4 regions of the Dethiobacter alkaliphilus AHT 1 genome follow, and region 4 is predicted to be linked to each of the others. Evidence: riboswitches for the same ligand, from Rfam matches in the RefSeq annotation. Region 4 holds a riboswitch; each other region holds the start of a gene.
The links. A riboswitch is a leader RNA that binds a small molecule or an ion and turns the genes downstream of it on or off. The one in region 4 is predicted to bind cobalamin.

Region 1 (4,910 bases), on a different contig from region 4:
TATGAAATTACTGAAATAGATGAGGAGAAAGAGGAAATTACTAAATCCACGTTCTTTTCTGAATACCCCAAATCTATACAAATCAATTCCGAGGAACACTGGGTACAGGTATACGAGTTTTCAGACAGAGAAACCGCAAAAGCCGAAGCTGAAACCATTTCAGAAGATGGGTTAAGAATTGGCAATGTTTTAATCGATTGGTCAACGAAAATATATTTTTATCAGAAAAACAAACTTATCGTCTACCATGGCATTAGTGACCAAAAACTGTTAGCCGATTTTGAAAGCATTCTGGGCAAACCCATTCGGCAAACCCCTGAGATAAATTGATTTCCTTCCCACTAAAGAAAAAGGCCTGCGAATTTGTAAAAGAATCCGCAGGCCTTTTGTTGTATTATTGTAATTCCAACTCCATAAATTCAAACAGTTCAACCAAAGGCACCGCGTTGTCTTTAACTTTATCCGGAACCGTAATACTATCAAAGGTATTAAAATCCTTAAAAGCCATTAATGCTGTTTGTGTAGTTTTTATTGTCTCACCCTCTATGTTAATCACAATACTGAAAGACATTTCTGCTTTTGTTGTGTAATACGATTCCATATCAATCCAGATTTTGTACCTGATATCAGCAAAGGTAGCCATATCAAATAATTCCTCAAACGCAGCTTCTATATCAAACTCAGCTAAACTATCGGCCAGTTCATCTTTTATATATTCGTCTATTATTCTCTGCATTACCTCACCTTCTGCATCCTCTAGCGTAATAAGGTAATACTTGTTGTCCACAGTTTTTAAAGAAGCTGCAGCTGCCCCGTCATCTCCCAGCATAGTCAAGAGCTGCATGGGATCAGTATCATCCATACTAAACTCCATTAGGTCTTCCAATTCTAACCCATAATCACCTAAATCCTGACTCATCCAAATGCCTGACATGGAGTCATAAATATACATTTGATTCTCCACCATATACATCTGCATTTCAAGATCCCCAAACTCAGCAGCCTCGGGGAAATTGACAAGGAAAGGCATGTGCATAGATAATGTCATTTCCATTGCCACAGGATCCATTACTGCACGCCCTGTCCCCCTGGTCTGAATCTCAAGTTTATCAGGCATATCAGGTTCCTGAACCGATTCCGGCATCTCCATTACCTGAAACATCTCGATATCAAACTCATAAGAGTTAACCTCACTCATTGCCTCTATAGATTTTGCATATATTTCTGCAGCCTTCAGAGCCTCTTCTGTGCCAGAGCACCCTGCTATTAACCCCATTAATAATACCAATACGATAGGCAGCCCTAAGCGACTTTTTCCCAACATAAATACCCCTCCCTATTTCTTTGACGAAATATCATATTTACTGTCATCATTGTAATTCTTTTCCATCGATAAAGAAATAGGCTTAAAGTCCTGTTTTTAGTACCCTGGGGGTCAGGTTTAATATTATTAATCATTTGCACTGTAAGCTTCATCTACTTCTTGTTGTTTTTGGGATTTTACATACCTGCTGGCCGCAGTTCAACTATGATCGTGCTCTTCTTATATGCCCTTGGCAGTACAACTGGCACACCACAGGTCCGAGGGTCAACTTACGTAAATTTATTATAAAGTTCTGGCGTTTTCTATGGCCATTTTAATCTGAGGGAGCAGTTCTCTGCTCAGCTTGGTGTCATATGCAAAAACTAACCCATCTGCGTGGGCAGCCACCGCCTGCACAGCAGCAAGCAAATCTTTTTCTTTAGGGCCCTTCATGTAGATCTCTACATAAAGCGGTTTAGTTAATCTTCTACGAAACGCATTGGCCAGAACTTCCATCCAATATGGAGATTTGTAGGTCATGTCATAAAGGGGAACAAGAAAAAAGTCGGCATATTGCTCCAGGCTCTTAAGGTCCAGGCCAAACCGCTCAGGGTGTACAGGATCTGGATAAAGTGATAGTGATAAAGGCATTGTATCCGGCAGTATGGATTTTACTTCTCCGATAAAATCAGTTACAGTTTTACAGCGCCATATCTCCCAGGTAAGGCCGGACTCCTGCCAGAGTTTCTGGCAGCGGGAACAGCTACAGTAGCTGGGGCCCGGAAGCCCGATGCAGTCAAGGTGAATACCTGCTACTTCCTGCTTCGATAGGTTTAAAATGTATTCTTTTAACTCCTGTCTGTAACTTTCAGCACTAGGGCAGATGCATTGCCACAGTCTCTGTTCGCCTTCTCCTGAACCTACAGCACAAAGCTCCGTTTCTTTTTTTCCCAGTTCATTGTTGCCGAAGCAGCTTACAATATTATGTACTCCAGGAGCAGGCTCCTTGCTTATACCGCTTACAGGCTTGACCTGATAGAAAGTCCTGTCAAAATCATCAATTTTCTTCGCATGATTATTCAGTACACCTAAATCCATGTCCTAAACCTCCCTTTTTAGATTGAAAATACAAGCTCCACCGAGATATTTACTTCTTGTCTCATACCTCTAACCTGGGTAGAGGCACCGCAAAAAAAATAAAGTCCAGCCTTCGGTAAAATGAAAGCTGGATAATTCCAACAGAAAATAAAAATGCCACAGCAAGCGGCGTGGCAATGCCCACTCACCTTCACCTTTCACCCGAAGGAGGTAAATACTCACCTAGGCAGGTCTCCTGGCTTACATGTCATCATCTGCCCCAACCTTCCCAACCTGAAACCAGTCAGTGGTATAATAGGGGCAAACTCTCTGCTTACAGTGGCGGGACCGCGCCGGATTCTCACCGACTTCCCTTTTAAGTCAATACACCTATGTGCACAGTATGCAGTTGTTTTATACTGTAAATAAGCTAACATTTTTTTGCCAGGTTGTCAATCTGCTTCCAGAATCATGCGATTTTTGCTTCATTGTAAAATGAGATGCACCAGTGGTAACATTGCAAAATAAAAATGCGCCACAGCCCAATACCGTGTATGATTGATGTACGACCAACAATCAAAATACGGAGGTTTGGACTATGGCACACTCACAGCATACCACAATCCCACGGGAATTCAAACACTTGACATTGGATCAAAGAGGCATGATCGCTGCTTACCACGAATCAGGGCTCTCTACTAGGCAGATTGGAGCGAAGATAGGCTGTGACCACACAACAGTGTCCAGGGAGCTAAAGCGTGGCACAGTGCTACAGAGAAACAGTAATCTTACAGAGCGTTATGAGTACTTTCCTGATGCAGGGCAAAGGGTGTATCGTGAAAACCGCTCACACTGTGGTGCCAGATTCAAATTAGCTGATGTCAGTGCTTTTATGGATCACGCCCAAAGGATGATGCGCGATAAAGAGTGGTCACCTGACGCCATTGTGGGCGAATACAAGATAAACCCGAAGACCGCTGGCTTACCCTGTATCTGCACAAAGACCCTCTACAGCTACATAGATAAGGGCTTCATGGATACCAGAAACATTGACCTATTGCTAAAGGTCGGCCGCAAGGTTCGGAAGAAACGCAGCCGAATAAATAAGCGCAATCTTGGCGAATCGATAGAGAACAGGCCCCCAGAAGTCGCCACCAGAGAAACCTTTAGCCACTGGGAGATCGACACTGTGATCGGCAAGCAGTCAGAGGGCCAATCGCTTCTGACACTCCTTGAGCGAAAGAGCCGGGTCTTTCTTATACGACGACTCGAAGAGCACACTGTAGAATGTGTAAACGAGGCTCTAGTGGCTCTACAGAGAGATTACGGGGATGATTTCGCCCAGGTATTCCAGACGATTACAGCAGATAACGGCAGTGAGTTCTCTGGTCTGTCAGACCAGCTCAGTAGCCTCGGTAGTAAAGCGTACTTTTGCCATCCGTACAGCTCCTGGGAAAAGGGTGCCAATGAAAAGCACAACAGCTTAATACGAAGGTTCCTTCCCAAAGGAACGTCATTTGCGGATCTCACACCCGAGTCCGTCGCCCGTATACAGAATTGGTGTAACAATCTTCCTCGGAAGATTCTTGGGTATCTTACACCATTACAAGCTTTCCACGCCGAAAGACTTGCTGCTGCTTGACTTCTCACCGGCACGGTGGGGTGGTGCATTCGCTATTGCAATTGAGGTCATGCGATTTTTTATATTCTTCGAAAATTGTACATTGTTTTTTTATGGGATTTATGATAGTATTTCATAAACTTAATAAAAGCTATAGACAGGTGCTCGTTACGAGAGTAAAAGGGAACCGGGTGCAAATCCCGGACGGTCGCGCCACTGTAACCGGCGAGATTTTCCATAGAACCACTGAAGCTTCAGCTTTGGGAAGGTATGGCAAATCGTTTGAGTCGGAAGTCAGGAAACCTGCCTGTTTATGCAAAAGAACATCTTTCGCGCCAAAGGATGGGTTGCTTTCTTTAATGTCTGCTTGTAATTACCCTCCAAATAAAGGAGGGTAATTTTTTTTCGGCGCAAAATAAATTAACCGGAGGTTGTAGTTATGCAGAAAGTGTCAAGAGTGTTTTTTATTTTAGCGCTGGGATTATTGTTGGTTTTTGCAGCCGGTTGCGGTAATGCAAATGATGCTAATGAGCCTAATGGACCCAACGGTGCCAACGGCTCTAATGGTATTGATGATGCCAATGGTTCTGAAAGTCAATCATTTGCGGAATTGACTGACCAAATGGGGCGGAATGTTGTCATTGAAGAAAAGCCGGAAAGGATAGTATCACTGTCTCCCAGTAACACGGAAATGGCTTTTTCTATAGGCTTAGGCAGCAGAATAGTCGGTGTAACTGATTTTTGCGACTATCCGGCAGAAGCATTAGACGTAGATAAGATTGGCGGCTTTTCTGATCCCAATATGGAAATAGTTTACAGCTTAACACCTGATTTGGTTTTAGCAGGTAATGCTCATGAAGAACAGGTAAATAAACTGGAAGAGTTGGGTATTCCCGTACTTGTTCTTGC
Region 2 (4,910 bases), on a different contig from region 4:
GGCCAACTCCCGGCCCGAAAGCAGCACGCTGCCGCCTGAGGGGGCCAATATACGGGACAAGACTTTTAAAAGGGTGGTTTTGCCGCTGCCGTTGGGACCGATAATGCCCACAAAAGAACCCTCCGGCACCTCAAAGCTGGTTCCCTGTAATATTTTGTTTTCTCCGTAGGCAAAATGCAAATCGTCAATGGTTATTCTCATAATTTCCTCACAAACGAATATCTTTCTTCTTTTTACGGAGCAGGTAAATAAAAAACGGCGCCCCTACAAAAGCGGTAATAATCCCCACCGGGATTTCCTGCGGCGCCACCGCTGTGCGGGCAAAAACATCGGCCCAGACCAGAAAGATTGCTCCCACCAGCGCCGAAGCCGGCAATAGCACCCGGTGATCGGGCCCGGAAACAATACGGACCGCATGGGGTACAATCAGTCCCACAAAACCAATCATGCCGCTGACGGAAACGGCGGCTGCCGTTACCAGCGACGCTATGACCAATAACAATTTTTTGGTAAATTCAACCCGCACACCAAGGTGCAGGGCGGCCTCTTCTCCCATCAATAAAATATTCAGCTCCCGGGCGTAGAAAAACAATACTAAAAAGCCCACCAAAAGATAGGGAAGCACAAACCAGACTTCGGTCCAGGAGCGCATCATCAGCCCGCCGGAAAGCCAGAAAAAAATACCCTGCATATTCTGCCCGGAAAAAACCATAATCAGAGAAATAATGGCAGAAAGAAAACTGGAAACCACAACCCCGGCCAACAAAAGGGTTACCACCGGCACCTGGCCTCCAATCTTGGCCAGATTATAAATAAAGAACATGGCCAGAAAAGCCCCCACAAAAGCAAAGGCCGGAAGCATATGTGGGAAAAACAGAACACCTAATTGCCGCAGAAGTATGGCAATGGTTGCTCCCACCGCTGCGCCACTGGAAACACCGATGGTAAAAGGGTCTGCCAGGGGGTTGCGCAGCAATCCCTGGAAAGTAGCTCCCGCCAAAGACAAAGAAGCTCCCACCAGCATACCGAGAATCACCCGCGGCAAGCGTAACCTCCAGATAATGTCCACGGTGGAACCCGACACACCACTGATATCGCCCAAACCAATCCGGGACAGCAGGACCTGCAGAGTAACCCCCGGAGGGATGGCCACCGCACCGATGGCGATGGCCAAAATCAGAGTCAGCCCAAGCATGACAAACAGGACTCCAAAGGTCAAAAAGATATTTCTTCGTTTCATGGCTTACTCATAGAAAGCATTGTAAAGCTCTTCCAGACCTTCTACAATGCGCGGTCCCGGACGGGTTACTACGTCATCATTAATATTGTAAACCCGGCCGTTTTGCACCGCGTTGATTCCCTGCCAGTTGCTATTGGCCAGAATATCATCTCGTGGTGTAAAAGAACTGATAATGACTTCAGGATCAATTTGCAGGAATTCTTCCTCGGAAATCTGCGGCCAGCCCGCACCGATATCTTCTGCAACATTAATACCACCGGCATTGTTAATCATCTCATTCATAAATTCGCCACTGCCAACGGTATAAAGATTTTCATCAATCATTACAAACACTGTGGGGCGCTCACCTTCTTCGGCAGCCACTTTTTGACTGAAGGCTTCCCGGCCGTCACTCATCTCATTTGCCAGTTCCACACCATTTTCAGGAACACCTGCTACGGTAGCTACCTGCCTAAACATCTCTTCAATATCATCTAATGTTCTGGGAGCAAAAACAACTACGGTAAGGTTGTTTTCCCGCAGTTGGTCCACCGCATCCTGTGGTGTCTGCCCTGACGCAACCACCAGGTCCGGCTCCAGAGCAAGTATTGCCTCCAGGTTAAGGCCCCACGCACTCCCGACCTGATCCACTTCCAGCGCTTCCTCAGGATAGTTACATTCATCGCTCACACCTACTACTCTGTCACCCAATTCCAGCGCAAACAAAGTTTCAGTAAGGTTTGGAGTCAGGGAAATAATACGTTGGGGCTCGGCGGTAATTTCCATTTCCTGTCCGGTGTCATCCACAAAAGTCATGGGATAAGTAGCTTCCTCAGTACCGTTATCTGCAGCCTCTTCCTCACCGTTATTGTTCCCATTGTTTTCACCGTTGTTGTCGCCACAGCCCACCAAAAGGGCCAGTGAAACCAGCAAAACAACACCCCAAATCAACCATTTGTTCTTTCTCAGCATTTTTCTTTCTTCCCCCTTTAATTATAAAACAAAAAAATCCCAGCGCCCGCTTCAGGCTCTGAGAATGTACAAATAAACGTACGTTTCCCTTGACCCGAGGGCACGATACGGCTGGCACAGGCAGGTTTCCTGGCTTCCGATCATCGCCTGGCGGCGCCTTCCCCCAAAAGGGTGGCAATTGCCGCAGACTCACGGTTACAGTGGCGGGACCGCTCAGGCCTTTAACCTGATTCCCTTTTACCCCTAAACAGGGCACCTGTTCCATCGTCCGGTATGGATTTATTTAATTCTATCAAATCCGTCAGGTTTAGGCAACTATCTTTTTGCGCCCGCAGCCCGTCTGAGTTGCTCTATCTCCCGCGGCTCCAGCCGGCGCCAGCGGCCTTCCTGTAAACCGCTTAGCGTCAGAGGGCCGAAGCGGACACGTTTCAGCGAAACAACGGGATGTCCCACCGCTTCCAGCATACGGCGCACCTGACGGTTGCGCCCTTCCTTAATAATCAGGGAAACAACGGAGGTGAGCCGTCCGCTTTTTACCAGCTGCACTTTGGCCGGAGCGGTCATGCCGTCATCCAGCCTGACTCCTTTGGCCAGAATTTCCAGCGCTTCTTTTTTGGGGGTATCATGGACCTTGGCCAGATATTCTTTTTCTACGCCAAATGACGGATGGGTCAGTTGATTGGCCAACTCTCCGTCATTGGTGAGCAAAAGGAGGCCGCTGGTATCCAGATCCAACCTACCCACCGGGTAAACCCGGGTTTTAATATCCGCCACCAGTTCTTTTACCGTGGGACGACCAAACTCATCCTTTAAAGTGGTGACATAGCCCACAGGCTTGTACAATAAAATGTATTCATTATTTTGTTGTACTTTAACGCGGCGCCCGTCCACTTCCACCACATCATTTTCCGGGTCCACAGTAACTCCCATGGCCGTCACCCGGCTGCCGTTTACGGTTACCCGGCCGCTTTCTATCAGCTTCTCTCCGGCTCTGCGGGAGCAGACACCGGCCATGGATAAAAATTTCTGCAGCCTGATTTCCACCGCTACCCCTCTTTTCTTATTTACTGAAAATATTTATCAGACCAGCTTCTTTTACCAGACCTTGGACTGTATCCCGGTCCGTCAGATATAAACCACGTTTTTGCATGCGGGCAAAGTATTCGGCGCCGGAAAAGGTGATACGCTGCATGCGCGGCCGCTCTTTTTGCCGATTGGGATTGCTATAGGCAATAATATCTCCGCAGGCCAGGCTGTCGGGCAAAGTAAGCAATTTAGCGCCGTCAGACTTTGCCGCCGCATTAAATCCGGCCAGAGAACCGGTCACCACCGCTTCGGTATGGCCTACTAAAAAACCCGCTTTTTCACCGGCACAAAACAGATTATCCAATCCGTCCACCTTAAGCCGGTTATCCCGCGGAGCCACCGCAGTAAAACGGATGGAATTACCCATACCGCCCGCATAAGGATCCACATAGCGGGCCTGGCTGAGTCCGGGGATTTGCTGTAATAAATCCAGGGGAAAGTAGGAGCTCATCATTTTGGCATGGCCCGTATCCAATAGCACCAGATTTTCTTTGAAGGCGGGCAGGTTATATTGCTGGCAGGCCTTGTTTTCCAGCTCCGCATGGCGCAAAACTGCAGGCAGCGGAATCACCACCACCCCATTGGTTTCCAGCTTTTTAACCAAAGCGGAATCCAGCGAATCCTTGCAAAGCTTACAGGAACCGCTCATGGAGCCCGGGCGTCCCTCACCCCGCATGCCCATAATCTCCAGCACACCGGCCTTGGCCGCCACGCTGACACGGGGGCCAAAAGACGGGCAGCGGATAACACACATGGCACAGCCGTTACCAAAACGGCCGCAGTTATGGATGCCGCCGGCGGAACCGGTGGTATCAACAAAGATATCTGCCGTGATGCTTTCTGCTTCTCCCAGCTCTACCTGGGTAAGACGGTCTTCTTTTATCCGGACATCGGTGACCCGGGCGGATGTCCGCACCTGCACACCCGCAGCCAGCAGGTGTCGACGCACCAAAAATTCTATTTGGCCCACATCATAGAGTGCTGCATGGCTATGACCCGGAAATTCCACATCTTTATGGCGGGCAGCCTGGTCCATCACCTCAAAAAGGTGGCCGCACCCCAGCGCCTCTGCTTCCAACAGAGCCGTCAGCCGGCCGTTGTTGCGATAGATACCACCCACCAGACCGGTTCCCAGCAGCTGATCGGTACGCTCCAGAAGTGTCACCTCTGCGCCGCGCCGTGCTGCGGCCAGCGCCGCTGCACACCCTGCCCAACCGGCGCCAATCACCAGCACACTGCCCAAGCCGTAAACCCCCTTTAACAATCCATAACATAATACATCCTGAAGTATGTATTATGTTATGACCAAAGCGGCTACTCTGTGATTTCCAGAATCATTTCCACTTCAACCGGTGTATCCAGAGGCAGGGCAATGGCACCTACCGCAGCGCGGGCATGCCCGTCGCTAAACAGTTTGCCCAGCAAATCGGAAGCTCCGTTTAGGACCTTGGCCTGAGTCGTAAAATCCGGGTAGCAGTTGACATACCCGGTTACCTTCAATACCCGCAGGATTTTATCCGCGCCGCCGGCCGCACTGGCTGCGGCAGCCAGAGCGTTTAAGGCACAAATCCGGGCCGCTTCATAGGCTTCCTCTTCGCTAACATCGGTGCCCACTTTTCCCTTAAAACGCAAA
Region 3 (4,910 bases), on a different contig from region 4:
ACTTACCCGGGCGCGGACTTATTTGGACTGGCTGGGAAGGGCGCTGATCCGCCACGGCGATGTGGAGGGCAGGACAGAAACTTATACCTGGCAGGCCGGTGAAGAATCACGGTTCCGCCTGACTGTCTGGGACAGGGAAAGTTTAAGCGAAATTGCAGTTAAACGGGAAGGGGAAGAAGAATATACTAAACGGGATGCTATTTTATCCCTGCGGCGCGTAAAGGTGGACACGGCAGATGATTTGCGGGAGGAAATCCGCACCCGTCTGGCTTATAAGTATCCCTATGCCCGTTTGGATTTGCCGGCCAAACTTTCCGTCAGTGAACTAAAGCGAAGATTTAGTGAACTGGAGGAGGAGGAAGGTGAGAAAAAGGCATTTACTCCCACCAGTTGGTCCCGCCCTGCCTTTATACAGCAAAAAGCCGGACTTAGTCCGGCAGAACGGGGCATCCTGTATCATCAGGTGCTGCAGCATCTGGACCTGTCCCTGTCTCTGGATGAAAGGGGGATTGAGGGCCAAATCCATTACCTGCAAAAGGCCGGAGTGTTGGCGGAGGAAGCAACTGATTATCTGGATCCGGGCCTGATTGCAGCGTTCTTCACCAGCGAAGCAGGGCGGGTGGTGCAGAAGTACCGCAGTGAGGTATACCGGGAATGGCCCTTCACCCTGTCATTGCCGGCAGCGGAGATTGCCACAGGCAACGGGGACGAATCGCTGATTATACAGGGAATAATTGATTTGTTGGTCCGTACACCCCAGGGTTTTGTGGTGATTGATTATAAAACGGACCGCCTTCCCGGCGGAGGCCTTAATGAACTGGCAAAGCGCTACGAGGAGCAGCTGCGCTACTATGCCAGGGCTGTGGAAACAATTCTGTCCGTCCCTGTTTGCGGGGCCTATCTGTATGCTTTTGCGGCCGGGGAGTCTGTGCGTGTTTTTTAGCTACTAGATTTCTTACGGATATATTAAGTTCTTTTTGGTCTTTTACAGGTGAGAGGATTTAAGCGTAATTAGGCGAATTTAAAAGGTTAACCAAAATTTATACAGATGAGGTGAGGAACATGTTCAATAAAATCGTTGTGGCTACCGATGGCTCAGAGCGTTCCCTGCGCACCGCAAAAGTGGCCGGCAACCTGGCCTGCAAGCATCCCGGTTGTGCAGTTTATGTGCTGCACGTATTCCATGAACTGCCTACTTTTGTAACCTCCATGCTGGAAAACGCCAACATTCATTATGGCAGCCAAATGAAGGAAAACGCCAAAGAAGTGTTTAACAAGACCATTGAAGCCATGGAAATTAATATCGATGAAGTGGAAGTACACACTATTTTGGAATATGGAAAGCCGGCGAAAAAAATCATTAAGTTGGCCAAAGAAGTGGAGGCAGACCTGATTGTCATTGGTAACTCCAATATTTCCGAAGCCGAAGAGTTCCTCACCGGTTCCGGCATCAGCCATAAAGTCCTTCATAAAGCTCCCTGCCATGTTTTAATAGTGCAAAGTGATGACAAGAAATAATTATCTTTGAATGCAACGAACCGGTCTGCTGGCAGACCGGTTCGGCTTATTTTTTTAGTTTGTATTATTATTTTTGCTGCGGTCTCCGGACAACCTGTCTCGCCCCGAGATTTTGCGTTAAGCCCGCCGGCTTTGGGCGGTGGTCCGACCGGAAGCAAGGTTCATTGCTGCAATTGTAGTGCATCTATTGCAACATTGGTTAGATTTATTTGTCATGCCACCACCTCCAGTCCCGATTCTTTATTCTTGTCTTGCTTCAATTAAAGTATAGCATACCATTATTTGTAAATCAACAGCTTCAGCAGAGATTATTTCAATAAGGCTTACTTTGATTATAGTCCTACTCTATGAAGAGCATTATTAATGAATTGACAAATAGACAGAATCGTCTTATAATGGGTGAAAATCCAATAGTAGCCATGGGGTGCCGCATTTGCGGAGAATAGGGAATCGGGTGAGAATCCCGAACGGACCCGCCACTGTAACCGGGGAGAAACCGCCAAATCCACTGTCCCAACAGGATGGGAAGGAGGCGGGGACAGAGAGCCGGAAGTCAGGAGACCTGCCACATGCGCTTAATGAACAGGATGATGGTAAAGTCCTCGAGCATGTTTTTTTGCTTGAGGACTTTTTTATTTGTAAAGAAAAAGGAGGACATAGCATGGAAAAACTACAACAAACTTTGGAGAGGATTGCACCCTTTGATTCAGAGGTGCAAAAGCAGTGTCAGGAGCACATCGACAACCTGACAAAGCCGCCAGGAAGCTTGGGCGTTTTGGAACACATTGCCGCAAAAATTGCCGGCATCACCGGCGAAGTTAAGCCTGTGCTGCCCAAAAAAACCTGTGTTCTCATGGCCGGTGACCACGGTGTGGTTGCCGAAGGTGTATCGGCGTTCCCTCAGGAAGTTACTCCCCAGATGGTCTTAAATTTTCTCTCCGGCGGTGCGGCCATGAATGTACTGGCCCGTCATGCCGGCGCCGAGCTAGTAGTGGTGGATGTGGGGGTAGCCGCTGACTTGCCCGATCATCCCGTGCTGCGGAAAATGAAGGTAGCCTACGGTACCGCCAATATGGCCAAGGGTCCCGCCATGACCCGCCAGCAGGCTATTGCTGCCATTGAGGCTGGTATTACAGTGGCTGAAGGCGCTATTACCGGCGGTACAGGCCTGTTTGGTACGGGAGAAATGGGAATTGGCAATACCACCGCAAGTACCGCCATCACAGCCTTTTATTGCGGCGGTAATGTTAAGGCCGCATGTGGCCGCGGTACAGGGGTTGACGACGAGCGGCTTCGCCATAAAATCAGGGTTATTGAAACAGCGCTGGAAGTTAACCGTCCGGAACCCGATGATGCCATTGATGTGCTGGCCAAACTGGGTGGATTGGAAATAGCCGGAATGGCCGGGGTTATGCTGGCTGCTGCTGCCAACCGCGTACCGGTGCTGGTGGATGGATTTATCTCCAGTGCAGCGGCGCTGATTGCGGCAAAACTTAATCCTGATGTCACTGATTATATGCTGGCCTCTCATTTGTCGGAGGAGCCGGGGCATGCCGCTGCGCTGCAGCTATTAGGCCTGAAACCTTTTTTGCAGATGAATATGCGCCTGGGAGAAGGCACAGGCACAGCTCTTGCCATACCTATGGTGGAGGCAGCCATAAAAATTGTCCACGAAATGGCCAGCTTTGCCGATGCCGGTGTTTCCAAAGGAGAGGAATAAACAACTAACTGTTAAAGCATGATAGACTTGTCGCTATCATGCTTTTTTCTTGCACCGGAAATAGATTATCATGCTTTGCAGTTAGCAAAGCTGCAGCGGAAACCGGCACTGAAAAGCACGCGCTTAGGAAATCGAATAGGCGTACTTTTCTTGCAGAAATCTTAAGAGCCGCAGAATGGGCAGGATATAAACAGGAAATCGCGAAAGAATTAAGCAGGAAAGGCGGTAGCAGATTTTGGAATCAATAGAAATCTTTATTATTATATTAAACGTGGTGACCTTGGTACTGATGGGCTTTGATAAGCATGCTTCCCGGAATAAATTATGGCGGATTCCAGAAAAACTATTACTGTTACTTGCCATAGCCGGGGGTAGTGCCGGGGTCTGGTTTGGCATGAAGTTGTTTCGCCACAAAACCAGGCACCCTCGGTTTATGTACGGCATACCGTTTATTATAGCGCTGCAGGTGGCTTTGTTGCTGTTTTTTTCGCTTCGTTAGAATAGGAGGCTCTTTATGATTCCTTTAAGGGATTCACCGGAGACAAGACGGTTCCCATACGTAAATATTGTTTTGATTGTGATAAATATCGGTGTGTTTTTCTGGCAGTTGTCCATGCCGGAAAGTGAGCTGGTACCTTTTGTTTTTGCCCACGGTCTGATTCCGGAGCGTTTGATGGAGACCATAAATCAGGGCGATTTGGCCGCAGCGGCGGGGCCGCTGTTTTCCTATCAGTTTATGCACGGAGGTTGGCTCCACATTATCAGTAATATGCTCTATCTGTGGGTGTTTGGCGATAATATCGAGGACCGGGTCGGTCATGTCAAGTATCTGGTCTTTTACCTGTTAATGGGTATTCTGGCCGGACTGGCTCAGGTGGCCCTGGATCCGGCAAGCCAGGTACCAATTATCGGTGCCAGTGGTTCGGTGGCCGGGGTATTGGGTGCCTATCTGGTAAGCTGTCCCAAGGCACGGGTTTTGGCGCTTGTCCCTATCTTTATCATCCTTACTCCGGTAGAGCTGCCGGCGGTGCTGTTTTTGGGATTCTGGTTTTTCCTGCAGCTGTTGCAGGGTATTGCCAGCATCGGCGTGGATGTATCCATCGCCTGGTGGGCGCATATCGGGGGCTTTGTGGCAGGTATGGTTTTAATTAATCTGTTTGGCAAAAAGATTAAGTGTGAATAGAGAGGAGAGTGGGGCATGGAAAAAAAGGAAGTCAACAAATCGGTAATTGAGCTGGCACAGGGGGACATCACCCAGGAAGAAACAGCTGCCATTGTAAATGCGGCTAATAAAGAATTAAGTCCCGGAGCCGGTGTATCAGGGGCAATCCATAAAGCTGCCGGAGAACAGCTTTGGGAGGATACTAAAAAGCTGGGTGGCTGTGAAACCGGGGAGGCAAAAATCACCTGGGGGTATAATCTGCGTGCCCGCTATGTGATTCACACCGTGGGGCCTGTTTATTCCGGCAGCCCGGAGGATGCCAAACTGCTGCGATCCTGCTATATGGAGTCTCTCAAACTGGCCTCCGGTCATGATGCGCAGTCCGTTTCTTTTCCCGCTATCTCCACCGGTGTGTTCGGATACCCCATTGACGAAGCGGCCAAAGTTTCCTTACAGGCAGTCCGTGACTACCTGCGGGAACACCCGGAAATACAGAAAGTACGGTTTGTG
Region 4 (4,910 bases):
TGGTAGCCATGGTGCCGCTTCTACCGGGAGGGCTTGGCTCTTTTGAGGGCAGTATGTTGTTTCTGTTGGCTCCAATTGGTGTCCCGTTGGCTCAGGGACTGACCATGGCACTTGTTTTGCGGTTTGTGACATTTTGGTTTGTGTTTATCCTCAGCGCCGCCTACCTGGGGATCTATACCCTGTCGCAGCGTCTGGTGCCGCATTATCGTTAAGCCCCAAAGCGGACCATCATCTACACCATAGGCCGGCATTATGGTCATCAAGGGAGAGTTTAATGAATAAGAAAAAGATCCCCAATATCGTAACATTAGCAAACTTGGCTCTGGGAACACTGGCTTTAATTCATACCATACAATATCGTTGTAATTTAGCAGCTATTTTAATTCTGATTTGTGCCATCTTAGACGGTATGGACGGCAAACTGGCCCGCAGGCTAAATGCAGTCTCTGCTTTTGGCAAGGAGCTGGATTCCCTGGCCGATCTGGTTTCTTTTGGGGTGGCGCCCGCTTTGTTGGTCTATGTTGTGTCTTTAAGCCAACTAAGTCTCTTTGACATCCTCGTAACGCTGGCTTTTGTTTTATGCGGTGCAATTCGCCTGGCCCGGTTTAACGTCTCTCAACCCAGAAAATATTTTACCGGCGTACCGATTACCATTGCAGGATCCATACTTGCCGGCACAATTCTGATCCATCATTTTTTTGCCTTGCCTTTACTTGTCTTCCCCCTTATAATGATTAGTATGTCATATCTGATGGTCAGTAAGTTTAAAGTCCCTTGTTGGAAATAGGCAGTGAAATAACTATAAAAAATTCTATTTAGAGGCAGGAATATATGCTATAAAGTCGAAATGTAAATGTGTTACTATATATAAAAAGGTAACACATTTTTTATGTTTCTCGAGTGTTACGAATTTGTTTTTAGTAATATGACTGTGGGAGGGGTGCTTTGCAGACAGAGTAGAGCAGGGGTCAGTAATAATATATAAAACAAGGAGTGTAAAAAGATATGAAAAAAGCAGTACTTATTACAGTTGTTTGTCTGATGGTTTTAATGTTAGGATCCATGGCTTCTGCCCATGAACTGTGGATTGAAGTAGAACATATGCCGGTTGCCGATGAACTGCGTGTGGACGTTTCCTGGGGACATATCAGGGATTTTTATGATCCTGCCAATGTGGAAACTTTTTCTTTGTTTGTAAGATACCCTAACGGTCAAACTGAGGAACTGGAACTGGAAGCCGCAGGGGTACAGGGCAGGGCGTTTGTAGTTCCCCAGGAAGAAGGGGAGTACGTGTTTTGGGCAGTGCGTGCACCGGGCACTTATACCCCCGGTGATGGTATTACCCGTTTAAGCGTCCAACTGGCTAAAACCGTATTTGTTGTGGGAGATGGCCCCGCCACTTCCACCGAACCTACTGATTTGTTTTTTGAAATCATTCCCGATGCAGACATTAACTCAATTACAACCGGCACTTTCAGTGGCCAGGCATTGCTGGAAGGCGAGCCGGTGGCAGACGCCACAGTTTCCGCATATGGCCCAGACGAAGCTATCGTAGAAAGTGAAACTGCAGCTGACGGTACATTCAGCGTTGACCTTTCCACACCCGGTACATGGCTTGTAAAAGTCAGTTTTGAAACCGATGAGGGCAGTACAGTGGAAGGTACTGATTACGAAAAAACCGGTAGAACAACCACACTTGTGGTTGAAATCCCCGGTGAAGAAGCAGTGGCCGCCACAGCTCCCGCTGCTCAAGAGGCACCTGCAGCAAACGACGGCTCCACCACCAACATGATTCTGGCCTTTATTGTCGGTGTTTTGTTGGGCGGAGCAGTATCACTGTTCTTTGCCAGCAAAAAATCAAACGCATAATTTAAGCAAAGCTAGCCGCAAGGCCAGCTTTTTCTTTTTCGTGGACAGAGGGACAGGTTCAACTGTCCACGTTTCCTTGGTAGTTCTGATACAAACACCCTACTTCTAAATTTATGTTGACTAAAGTGTGGACACACAAACCTGTCCCCTCGTCCATGTCACAAAAGCAAAATTTGTGTTAAAACCCTGCTTCAGCAGGATATTTCCTGTCAAAGGGAGAATTAAGATTGTGCAACAGCGCTGTAAGTGGAAGTTAATTAAAAATGGATAATGAAAATGAGTGGCCTGATCTTTTTCAGGTAAAAAGGGAAACCGGTGAGAATCCGGTGCGGTGCCGCCACTGTAAAGGGAAGTCTTTTCCATAATGCCACTGGCTCTAAGCCGGGAAGGCGGAAAAAGACGATGAACCTAAGCCAGGAGACCTGCTTATTTTCTTTAGCCGCAAAACCTACGAGCATAGGGAGGTGACTGCTTCGGGGCGTGTATTTTGCTCTATAAGTTAGCCTTAACCTGTTGGTTAGGGCTTTTATTATTGCAAAGGGTGAGTTGTTCAATATTAAATCAAGCAAGGAGTGTTTTTCATGAGCAGGTGGTTAAGATGTGGCTTGTTGGCAATATTGATGGTATTTCTTTTGAGCGGAAGTCTAGTTGCGCATGAAATTATTTTAAATGTTTCCCAGGACGGGGCTGTCGGTGAAGAAGCAACAATCGAGTTTACATTAGGTCATTTTCCCGATGATTATGATTATGAACATGATTTTTTTCAGCGGTTTGCTGACGGGCAGCTTTTTGTTATTGATCCAGACGGAGATGAAACAGAACTGCAGTTTAAACGGGAAACAGACCGATACACGGCCACATTTACGCCGCTGCAGGAAGGGCTACATTGGGTTGTGGCAAATATACCGCGTGGGGTGTTGGACCGTACGCCCGACGACGGACTTCAGCTTCGCTTCTATGATGCCAAAACGCCACTTTTTGTAGGAGAGCAATACCAAGGAGAACTTTCCCAAACCATGTTACCGGTGGAAATGGTCGGTGCACGGCTTCCGCTACTTCAGGTTAACGAGGAATTTGCCGCGCAATTGCATTACGACGGCGAACCCATAGCCGGACAAACCGTTTTATTGGTCAGCCCCACAGAGGTGGCAATGGAAGTGACAACGGATGAAGACGGCAGCTGGTCGTTTACCCCAATTGAAAGCGGTCGCTGGATGATTAAAACAACACTTATGGACACCACCCGCCAGGGAGAGTACCAGGGGGAAGAATATGACCGCACCCGTTACAATTCCGCGCTTTACCTGGATGTACTGGAGGCCGGTGCCATGCCTGTGAATACCGCTTCAGACACCATAAATGTCTATATTATTATTGCGCTGATTGTTGTTTTGGGTGGCGGTGCCTGGCTGCTTTTTTCAGCCCGGCGCAAAGCATAAATAAAGGTGTGACTTAATAAGAACTCAATAATCTGTGCTGATAAAACAAGGCTGACCCACATGGAGTCAGCCTGTTTTCATACTACTACCCTGAAAACCTAAAGCTCATCAAAAATGCAATATAAAGCTGGTAGGAAATAATAACGCTTCGCAGTTAGCGAAGCTGCTAAGGTAACCAGTATTGAAAAGCACGCGCTGAGGGAACTGAATAAGCGTGCCTTTCTTATAAGGTATTTTAAGCAGTTATTAAAGCTATGTATGTGCTAAATTATGTTCAAACCATTTTTTTCTGCATCCAGTAGAGTCCGTAGTTTAACCCGGGCCCGGTGGAGGCGGGATTTGACATTCTTAGGGCAAGAAGTCTCCCGCCTCTAAGCCACCTTGCTCACTTTAGTGAGAGCGAAGGCGGGATATGAATTGCTTGCTTTTACCTCTCAATAAATACTTGCCATCCGAACATTCGTTTGGTATAATTTAGGCGCAAACAAATGTTCGCAAGATACTAAGAAGTTGATGAGCACCTGTGAAAATAATTCAAAATTATATTGTAAGTCGAGGAGAAAAGCGATGATAAAAGCTTTCAAGTATCGCCTCTATCCTAATAAAGAGCAAGATATATTACTGCAAAAAACATTTGGTTGTGTACGTTTTATCTACAACCAGATGCTTGCAAACCGTATGGCCGTCTATGAGCAGTACAGAGATAATAAAGAAGCTCTAAAACAACAGAAATATGCCCTGCCTGCAGATTATAAAAAGAGATATCCCTGGCTGAAAGAAGTAGACAGTCTGGCACTGGCTAACGCTCAACTCAATCTAAATGCAGCCTATAGAAACTTTTATCGAGACCCCTCAATAGGATTTCCAAACTTCAAAAGCAAACACAAAAGCAAAAAATCATACACAACAAACAATCAAAAGGGAACAATTCGATTGATTGACAGTAAAACGATACGACTGCCAAAACTAAAAAATGTCCATATCAAACTCCACCGGCAGTTACCAAAAAATGCAGTAATAAAATCGGCAACTATTAGTCAAAAGGCAACAGGAAAGTATGAAATCTCTATCTTAGTTGAGTGGGAAGCGGCAATTAAGCCAGTTGCCCCTACAATAGAATCAACGATAGGTTTGGACTATTCTTCTGGGTCACTGTTTGTCGATAGCCAAGCAAGCAGTCCGGAATATCCAAAATTCTATCGTCTGGCAGAAGCCAGATTAAAAAAAGAACAGAGTAAATTATCAAGAAGAAAAAAGGGCAGCAAAAACAGAGAAAAGCAAAGACAAATTGTAGCCAAACTTCATGAAAAAGTAGTAAACCAGCGCAAAGACTTCCTGCATAACGTATCCAGAAAAATTGCAAACAATTATGACGCAGTTGTAATTGAAGATCTGAACTTACAATACATGGCTCAGGGATTAAACCTGGCAAAATCAACAAACGATAACGGGTTTGGCATGCTGAAACGATTTCTGCAATATAAGCTGGCAGAGCAGGGTAAACAACTGATAACCATAGATAAATGGTACCCCTCAAGTAAGCTTTGCCATTGTTGCGGAGAAAAAAATAACCAGCTATCTCTAAGTGAACGGACATGGACA

Region 1: another riboswitch for cobalamin. It lies ahead of DEALDRAFT_RS14220 (hypothetical protein); the one in region 4 lies ahead of DEALDRAFT_RS00410 (DUF4198 domain-containing protein).
Region 2: another riboswitch for cobalamin. It lies ahead of DEALDRAFT_RS03395 (ABC transporter substrate-binding protein); the one in region 4 lies ahead of DEALDRAFT_RS00410 (DUF4198 domain-containing protein).
Region 3: another riboswitch for cobalamin. It lies ahead of cobT (nicotinate-nucleotide--dimethylbenzimidazole phosphoribosyltransferase); the one in region 4 lies ahead of DEALDRAFT_RS00410 (DUF4198 domain-containing protein).

Annotation. Positions count from the first base shown of each region.
Region 1 is NZ_ACJM01000021.1:15,461-20,370, forward strand. It holds gene DEALDRAFT_RS14210 (hypothetical protein) at 1-330, shown strand, start outside; gene DEALDRAFT_RS14215 (DUF6612 family protein) at 395-1,324, opposite strand; gene DEALDRAFT_RS14220 (hypothetical protein) at 1,607-2,401, opposite strand; cobalamin riboswitch at 2,610-2,789, opposite strand; gene DEALDRAFT_RS14225 (IS30 family transposase) at 2,979-4,022, shown strand; cobalamin riboswitch at 4,144-4,326, shown strand; gene DEALDRAFT_RS14230 (ABC transporter substrate-binding protein) at 4,441-4,910, shown strand, end outside.
Region 2 is NZ_ACJM01000003.1:27,935-32,844, forward strand. It holds gene DEALDRAFT_RS03385 (heme ABC transporter ATP-binding protein) at 1-201, opposite strand, end outside; gene DEALDRAFT_RS03390 (FecCD family ABC transporter permease) at 209-1,240, opposite strand; gene DEALDRAFT_RS03395 (ABC transporter substrate-binding protein) at 1,244-2,191, opposite strand; cobalamin riboswitch at 2,294-2,466, opposite strand; gene DEALDRAFT_RS03400 (pseudouridine synthase) at 2,507-3,235, opposite strand; gene DEALDRAFT_RS03405 (FAD-dependent oxidoreductase) at 3,252-4,520, opposite strand; gene DEALDRAFT_RS03410 (RidA family protein) at 4,592-4,910, opposite strand, start outside.
Region 3 is NZ_ACJM01000002.1:195,203-200,112, reverse strand. It holds gene addA (helicase-exonuclease AddAB subunit AddA) at 1-943, shown strand, start outside; gene DEALDRAFT_RS15795 (universal stress protein) at 1,063-1,518, shown strand; cobalamin riboswitch at 1,925-2,102, shown strand; gene cobT (nicotinate-nucleotide--dimethylbenzimidazole phosphoribosyltransferase) at 2,180-3,238, shown strand; gene DEALDRAFT_RS03105 (DUF1294 domain-containing protein) at 3,474-3,737, shown strand; gene DEALDRAFT_RS03100 (rhomboid family intramembrane serine protease) at 3,753-4,421, shown strand; gene DEALDRAFT_RS03095 (O-acetyl-ADP-ribose deacetylase) at 4,437-4,910, shown strand, end outside.
Region 4 is NZ_ACJM01000001.1:74,102-79,011, forward strand. It holds gene DEALDRAFT_RS00390 (lysylphosphatidylglycerol synthase transmembrane domain-containing protein) at 1-212, shown strand, start outside; gene pssA (CDP-diacylglycerol--serine O-phosphatidyltransferase) at 275-787, shown strand; gene DEALDRAFT_RS00400 (DUF4198 domain-containing protein) at 1,006-1,869, shown strand; cobalamin riboswitch at 2,131-2,313, shown strand; gene DEALDRAFT_RS00410 (DUF4198 domain-containing protein) at 2,451-3,308, shown strand; gene DEALDRAFT_RS00415 (RNA-guided endonuclease TnpB family protein) at 3,876-4,910, shown strand, end outside.